2 linked regions of the Butyricimonas faecihominis genome follow. Each later gene encodes a partner of the first gene's protein in a complex. Links are inferred from orthologs where the notes say so. Each region holds a gene or a part of one and is shown on either strand. Other genes may lie near its edges.

Evidence for each region.
Region 2: the proteins of metK (region 1) and groL are in contact, whole or in part, in a cryo-EM structure (PDB 8P4O), measured with the Escherichia coli proteins. The link is inferred for Butyricimonas faecihominis from one-to-one orthologs.

Annotation. Positions count from the first base shown.
Region 1 is NZ_AP028155.1:4,419,756-4,423,536, forward strand. What follows is about bases 441-3,240. They hold metK (methionine adenosyltransferase), read right to left. Parts: upstream 2,584-3,240; coding sequence 1,297-2,583; downstream 441-1,296. Other genes in these bases: R8806_RS18340 (Rpn family recombination-promoting nuclease/putative transposase), read left to right, coding at 441-1,180; R8806_RS18350 (cation diffusion facilitator family transporter), read left to right, coding at 2,892-3,240. In the rest of the region: more of R8806_RS18340, read left to right, coding at 200-440; more of R8806_RS18350, read left to right, coding at 3,241-3,781; R8806_RS18355 (NUDIX domain-containing protein), read right to left, coding at 3,776-3,781. UniProt on the Escherichia coli protein: Catalyzes the formation of S-adenosylmethionine (AdoMet) from methionine and ATP.
Region 2 is NZ_AP028155.1:3,871,345-3,874,671, forward strand. What follows is about bases 491-3,327. They hold groL (chaperonin GroEL), read right to left. Parts: upstream 2,808-3,327; coding sequence 1,173-2,807; downstream 491-1,172. Other genes in these bases: R8806_RS15950 (Na/Pi cotransporter family protein), read right to left, coding at 491-1,067; R8806_RS15960 (co-chaperone GroES), read right to left, coding at 2,943-3,212. Also shown: more of R8806_RS15950, read right to left, coding at 1-490.

The sequences.
Region 1 (3,781 bases):
CCGGATTCCGGTTTGGTAAAGCAATCATGAAGTAACAGGGAGGTAATCAAGATTCTTACCTCTAGTTCAACCCGGTTGGATGGGGGACTTTAGGGATATTTGTCGGATCGAGGTGATCGCTTTGAATATATTTTATTGTTAGGACGTGTAAGTCGAAGTTTTTGTGTACATTTGTAGATGTATAACAATAAGTTGCATCATGGGAAAATCTAATTTAGTTCGTTTTGATTGGGCTGCAAAACGTTTATTGCGTAACAAGTCTAATTTCGTGGTATTAGAGGGGTTTTTGTCCGTGCTTTTAGAGGATGAGATTCACATTGAACGGATATTGGAGAGTGAAGGCAACCAACAGAAGTTTGATGATAAATTTAACCGGGTTGACATGCTTGCTGAAAATTCGAAAGGCGAGTTGGTTATTATAGAGGTCCAAAATAACCGGGAACTGGATTATTTCCACCGGATGTTGTACGGGACTTCCAAGGCGATCACGGAATATATAAATCAAGGGGATCCCTATGCTAAGGTGAAGAAGGTGTATTCTGTTAATATTGTTTATTTTGATTTGGGGCAGGGAGATGATTACGTGTATCACGGGTACACGGAGTTCCGGGGAATTCATACAAAAGATGTATTGCGATTATCCGTTCAACAACAAGAACAGTTTGTTTGTCATGATGCCGGAGATTTATTCCCGGAGTATTACGTGTTACGCGTGGACGAGTTTGATAAGTTAGCCAAAACTCCTTTGGATGAATGGATTTTGTTTTTGAAGACAGGAGAGATTGCGGAGAATGTTACCGCCAGTGGTTTGCGGGAGGCAAGGGAACGTTTGCGGGTAGATAAGTTGAGTGATGCGGAACAGAAAGAATACGAGCGCCACATGGAAGCATTACGTTATCAGCGTAGTGTTATTCAAACAGGATGGATTGAGGGAAAAGCTGAAGGAAAAGCCGAAGGGATAAAAGAGGGGAAGGCCGAAGGACGGGCTGAGGGAATAGCCGAGGGAATAAAAGAGGGGAAGGCAGAGGGGATAAAAGAAGGAAAAATAGAAGGTATGAAGGAAGGGGAGAGGAAAGGTAAATTAGAGGTTGCCCGTTCTTTGAAACAGATGGGATTATCTGTTGAGAGTATTGCTGTTGCCACCGGATTGTCTATTGATGATATTGAATATCTGGAATAGCAAAAGATACTGGAATAGATTTTATTCTATAATATTTAAAGAGGAAAGGTTTACCTGCAGATGGTTTGTTTTGCGAGTAAGCCTTTCCTCTTTTTATGTTTCTATAACATTGAGGTTTATTTAAACGCCTCTTTGATTTTCTCGATATAGTCCAGCTTTTCCCACGTGAAGAGTTCTACTTCTTTTTCGATGGTTGGCCAGTAATTCGAGGAGAATACTTTTTTCACGATTCTAGGAGTACGTCCCATGTGGCCGTAACTTGCCGTTTCCTGATAAATCGGGTTACGGAGTTTCAGGCGTTCCTCGATGGCTTTCGGGCGTAGGTCAAAGATTGAAGTGATTTTTTCGGCAATGGCGGCATCACTCAAGTTCACCTTGGCCGTTCCGTAAGTGTTCACGAAAACTCCAACGGGGCGGGCAATTCCGATGGCGTATGAAATCTGTATCAATATTTCGTCAGCAATCCCGGCTGCGACCATGTTTTTAGCGATATGGCGTGCGGCGTAAGCGGCAGAACGGTCCACTTTAGACGGATCTTTTCCGGAAAAAGCGCCTCCCCCGTGGGCTCCCTTGCCCCCGTAGGTGTCAACGATAATTTTTCTTCCGGTTAATCCCGTGTCCCCGTGAGGACCACCGATCACGAATTTTCCGGTAGGGTTCACGTGAAGAATCAAATCTTCATCGAAAAGGGCCTGTACCCGTTCCGGCAATTGGCGTTTCACTCTCGGTAACAAAATATTAATGATGTCCCAGCGTATTTGATCCACCATTTGAGCGTCAGCTTCCAATTGTGCTTCCGGAGTGGAGGCCGTGGCTTTGACAAACTCGTCATGTTGGGTGGAGATCACGATGGTATGAATCCGGGCAGGTTTATTGTCGTCCCCATATTCGATGGTTACCTGTGATTTGGAGTCCGGACGCAAATAAGTCATTTCCTGACCTTCTTTGCGGATTTGTGCCAGTTCGTACAATAATAAATGTGATAGCTCGAGAGATAACGGCATGTAATTGTCCGTTTCGTTACAAGCGTAACCGAACATCATACCTTGATCTCCGGCTCCTTGTTCCATGGGGTCTTCCCGAACAACGCCGCGGTTGATGTCGGGGGATTGTTCGTGAATGGCACTCAGGACGCCACAGCTATTCCCGTCGAACATGTATTCGCTTTTCGTGTAACCGATACGGTTGATCACTTCCCGTGCGATACGTTGTACGTCTACATACGCTTCAGTTTTGATTTCCCCAGCAACAATGGTTTGCCCGGTAGTTACCAATGTCTCGCAAGCCACTTTGGCATCCGGGTCAAAGGCGATGATTTTGTCAAGTACAGCATCGGAAATCTGGTCAGCCACTTTGTCGGGGTGACCTTCCGATACAGATTCAGATGTAAATAAATATCCCATAATTCATTTTAGATTTAGTGATTCAGTGATTTGGTGATTTAATGATTTGATGATTTAATGATGTTGTAACAAACGAATCACTTAATCGAAAATCATTTAATCTCTCAATCTCTTTATCGTAAATTAAACTATAGGAAAGTACATGGATGGTTGAATTCAGAATTAAATATGCATTTTAGCGCTTTTTTTCCGTGGTTGCAATCAGCCAAATCTTTCCACTTTTTCGAGGGGCAAAGATAGATTTTTATTAGATAGGAATGAAACTTTCTTTCGTAAAATGAGTATTTTTGTTATTAAAGAATGTAATTATGGGACACGACCATTCACATACCGGGCATCAACACGCTCATGAAGAGAGTACAAAGAATTTGGGTATCGCTTTTTTCCTGAATCTGGGATTTGCCGTTATCGAGATTGTCGGGGGAATATGGACCAATTCGGTGGCTATTATTTCCGATGCGGTACATGATTTCGGGGATGCTTTTTCTATCGGGGTTTCTTATTTTCTGGAACGTTATTCGAGAAAGAAGAGGACCGTGACATTTACTTACGGGTATAAACGATTTTCGACGCTGGGGGCGTTAATCAATTCGATCGTGTTGCTGGTAGGGTCGATCTTCGTGTTCATGGAGACGATTCCCCGTTTATTTCATCCCGCAGAGGTGAATTACTCCGGGATGATGTGGTTGGCGGTGGCGGGACTTGTCGTGAACGGGTTCGCTGCCTTGCGGTTGATGAAAGGAAATTCGATCAGCCAGCGGGCCGTGATGTTGCATTTGCTGGAGGACGTGCTGGGATGGGTGGCCGTGTTGATCGGTAGCGTGATTATTCGTTACACGGGATGGTATTTTATAGATCCGCTACTTTCGGTTTGTATCGGGGTGTTTATTCTGACGAACGTGTGTCGGAATTTGTACACAATTTTCAGAATCCTTTTGCAAGCTACACCAGAGCATATGCCGGAGGATAAGATAAAGGCCATTTTACTGGAGGTGCCGAACGTGAAGAACGTGCATGACCTGCACGTGTGGACGCTGGACGGGGAAAGGAATATCGCTTCGGCTCACCTGATTGTGGCAGATGATATTTCCCGGACGGATGCCATCCGGGTGAAACATGATGCCGTGGATCGGTTGAAGGAGGCGGGCATAGATCACCTGACCGTGGAAATCGAGTTCGAAGGGGAGGGATGTTATAG
Region 2 (3,327 bases), 550 kb from region 1 along the record:
AAGGATGCATCCGGGGTAGATAATAACCCGATTTTGATATGTTTCAACGTGAAGGCATCGTCTGCCGATTCTTTGGATTTGATAATATGGGTAACGAGTTTTGCAATGACCTTGATAAACCAGATCAAAATAAGCACGTTGGCCACGTTAAAGCAAGTGTGGAACAACGATAGCGCTACCGGAACCGAACCCACGTTTGTGAACGGATCTCCAATTCCCAAGTAAATACTCAATTGTCCGACCCAGCCTAAAAAGAACGGGAATATGGCTAAAACCCATGCAACCCCGAAAAGGTTGAACAGGAAATGAGCGAAAGCGGCTCTTTTGGCGGTCGTGTTGGCAACCATGGCAGCGAGGTTTGCCGTGATCGTGGTTCCGATGTTTTCTCCCAAAACCATGGAGGCGGCGATGTCAAAACCGATCCATCCGTTGGCACACATGACTAGCGTCAATGCCATCGTGGCAGATGATGATTGTATCAGTATGGTCAGTGCTGTTCCGATAAGCATGAACAGGATATAAGAACCATACCCTAAATCCGTGTAATTATGTAGGAAATTCAGAATCTCGGGGTTTTCATGAATATTCGGCATGTTTTCCTGCAGGAAGTTTAGACCGATAAATAGAAGTCCGAAACCGATAATCAATTCCCCCCAACTCTTGCGCATCCGTTTTGCCGAGAAAAGCAGCGGTAGGCTCAACCCGATTAGGGGAAGAGAAAGACTGACCATACTGATCTTGAACCCTAGGATGGAGATTAGCCATGCCGTGAACGTGGTTCCCACGTTGGCACCCATAATGACCCCGATAGAACCGATAAGGTCAAGTAAGCCGGCATTAACGAAACTGACAACCATTACGGTGGTGGCTGAGGAACTCTGGATGATGGTCGTGATTAACAAACCTGTAATCACCCCTTTCACGCGATTGGATGTCATTGCGGCGAGGATGGTTCTCATTTTGTTACCCGCTACCTTTTGCAAGGCCTCACTCATCATCTTCATACCGAAGAGGAACACACCCAATGATCCGATCAACTGCAAGAAATCGAGAATCGTGTAATTCATAAAATCGTATTAAGTGTAATAAATTGAATTTGCGGGTGTAAAGGTATATAAAGTAAACAAAAAAAGCCCCGAAAAGGGGCTTTTTTTATCTAAATTCCTCGATGATTACATCATTCCCGGCATTCCTCCACCCATCGGCGGCATTGCGGGAGCAGGATTTTCTTGTTTTTCCTCTACCAAAACACATTCGGTGGTCAAGAACATTCCGGCGATAGAAGCGGCGTTCTCCAAGGCAACTCTCGCTACTTTCTTCGGGTCGATAACTCCGGTCTTCATCAAGTTTTCGTAAACACCTGTACGGGCGTTGTAACCGAAATCTTTCTTGCCTTCTTTTACCTTGTTCACTACCACGGCTCCTTCAACTCCGGCGTTAGCGGCAATCTGACGAAGCGGTTCTTCGATAGCACGTTTGATGATCTCTATACCGGTGGTTTCGTCTTCGTTCTCGCCTTTCATTTTTTCAAGACTTTCGATAGCACGGATGTAAGCCACACCACCTCCGGGAACGATACCTTCCTCGATTGCGGCACGCGTTGCGCTCAATGCATCATCGATGCGGTCTTTCTTCTCCTTCATCTCGATTTCAGAAGCGGCACCCACGTAAAGTACGGCAACTCCTCCGGCTAATTTAGCCAGTCTTTCCTGTAATTTTTCTTTATCGTAGTCAGAAGTAGAATGTTCGATCAATTTCTTGATTTGATTTACACGTTCTGCAATAGCCTCTTTTGAACCGCAACCGTTTACGATTGTCGTGTTCTCTTTGTCGATCGTGATCTTGTCAGCGCATCCTAGCATATCGATCGTGGCTGTTTCCAATTTCAAGCCTTTCTCTTCAGAGATCACGACACCACCTGTCAATATGGCAATGTCTTCCAGCATTTCTTTTCTGCGGTCTCCGAATCCGGGAGCTTTCACGGCAGCAATCTTCAACGAGCCTCTCAAACGGTTTACAACTAAGGTTGCCAATGCCTCGCTTTCAACATCTTCTGCGATGATTACTAAAGCACGTCCGGCTTGAGCAACCGGTTCCAGCAACGGAAGGAGTTCCTTCATCGTGGAAACTTTCTTGTCATAAAGCAGGATATAAGGTTTCTCGAATTCTGCATTCATTTTTTCCGTGTCAGTTACGAAATAGGGAGAAATGTAACCGCGGTCGAATTGCATACCTTCAACCACTTTTACTTCGGTTTCAGTACCTTTGGCTTCCTCTACCGTGATCACGCCTTCTTTGGTCACTTTTTCCATGGCTTCGGCAATCAATGCTCCGATATTGTCATCACCGTTGGCAGAGATACGGGCAACTTGACGAATTTTGTCATAGTTCTCGCCAACAGCTTCTTTTTGTTTCTCCAAATTTTTCACTACTTCAGCAACAGCCTTGTCGATACCTCTCTTCAAATCCATCGGGTTCGCTCCGGCAGTCACGTTTTTCAATCCCACGTTGATGATAGATTGAGCCAAAATCGTTGCGGTTGTAGTTCCATCTCCGGCGTCATCACCTGTTTTGGATGCTACTTCTTTTACCATTTGTGCCCCGATGTTTGCATACGGATCAGAAAGTTCGATCTCTTTTGCCACGGAAACACCATCTTTGGTAATATGCGGGGCACCGAATTTTTTCTCGATTACCACGTTACGTCCTTTGGGACCAAGCGTTACTTTCACTGCATTAGCCAATTCGTCAACACCCTTTTTCAATAAATCGCGGGCTTCAACATTAAATTTTATCTCTTTTGCCATAACCGTTTCTAATTTTAGATTTTAAATCTTATAAATTTCGTGATTTATGATTTTCGATTAAGTGATTCACTTTCATGGTTTTTTATCCTTTCTTTTAATCACTAAATCATCAATCGTCAATCACTGAATCAATTATTAAAGAACCACCAGAATGTCTGATTGATTCATCACCAGATACTTTTTGTCGTCGATATTGACTTCAGTTCCTGAATATTTACCGAATAAAACTGAATCTCCCACTTTGATTTCCATCGGCTCGTCGTGTTTGCCTTTTCCGGTTGCTACTACGATTCCTTTTTGTGGTTTTTCTTTTGCGGAATCAGGGATGATGATACCTGATGCGGTTTTAGTTTCTGCCTCTACCGGCTCTACAATGATTTTGTTAAGAACTGTCTTAAGTGCCATAATTCTTAATATTTAAAAGTTTATTATTAATTAATTCTTTCTTTTTAATTGAAAATTACGTTTGGAGAAGAGCATAATTCGTGCCAAACAAAAAAATGTCAGTATGACTGACATA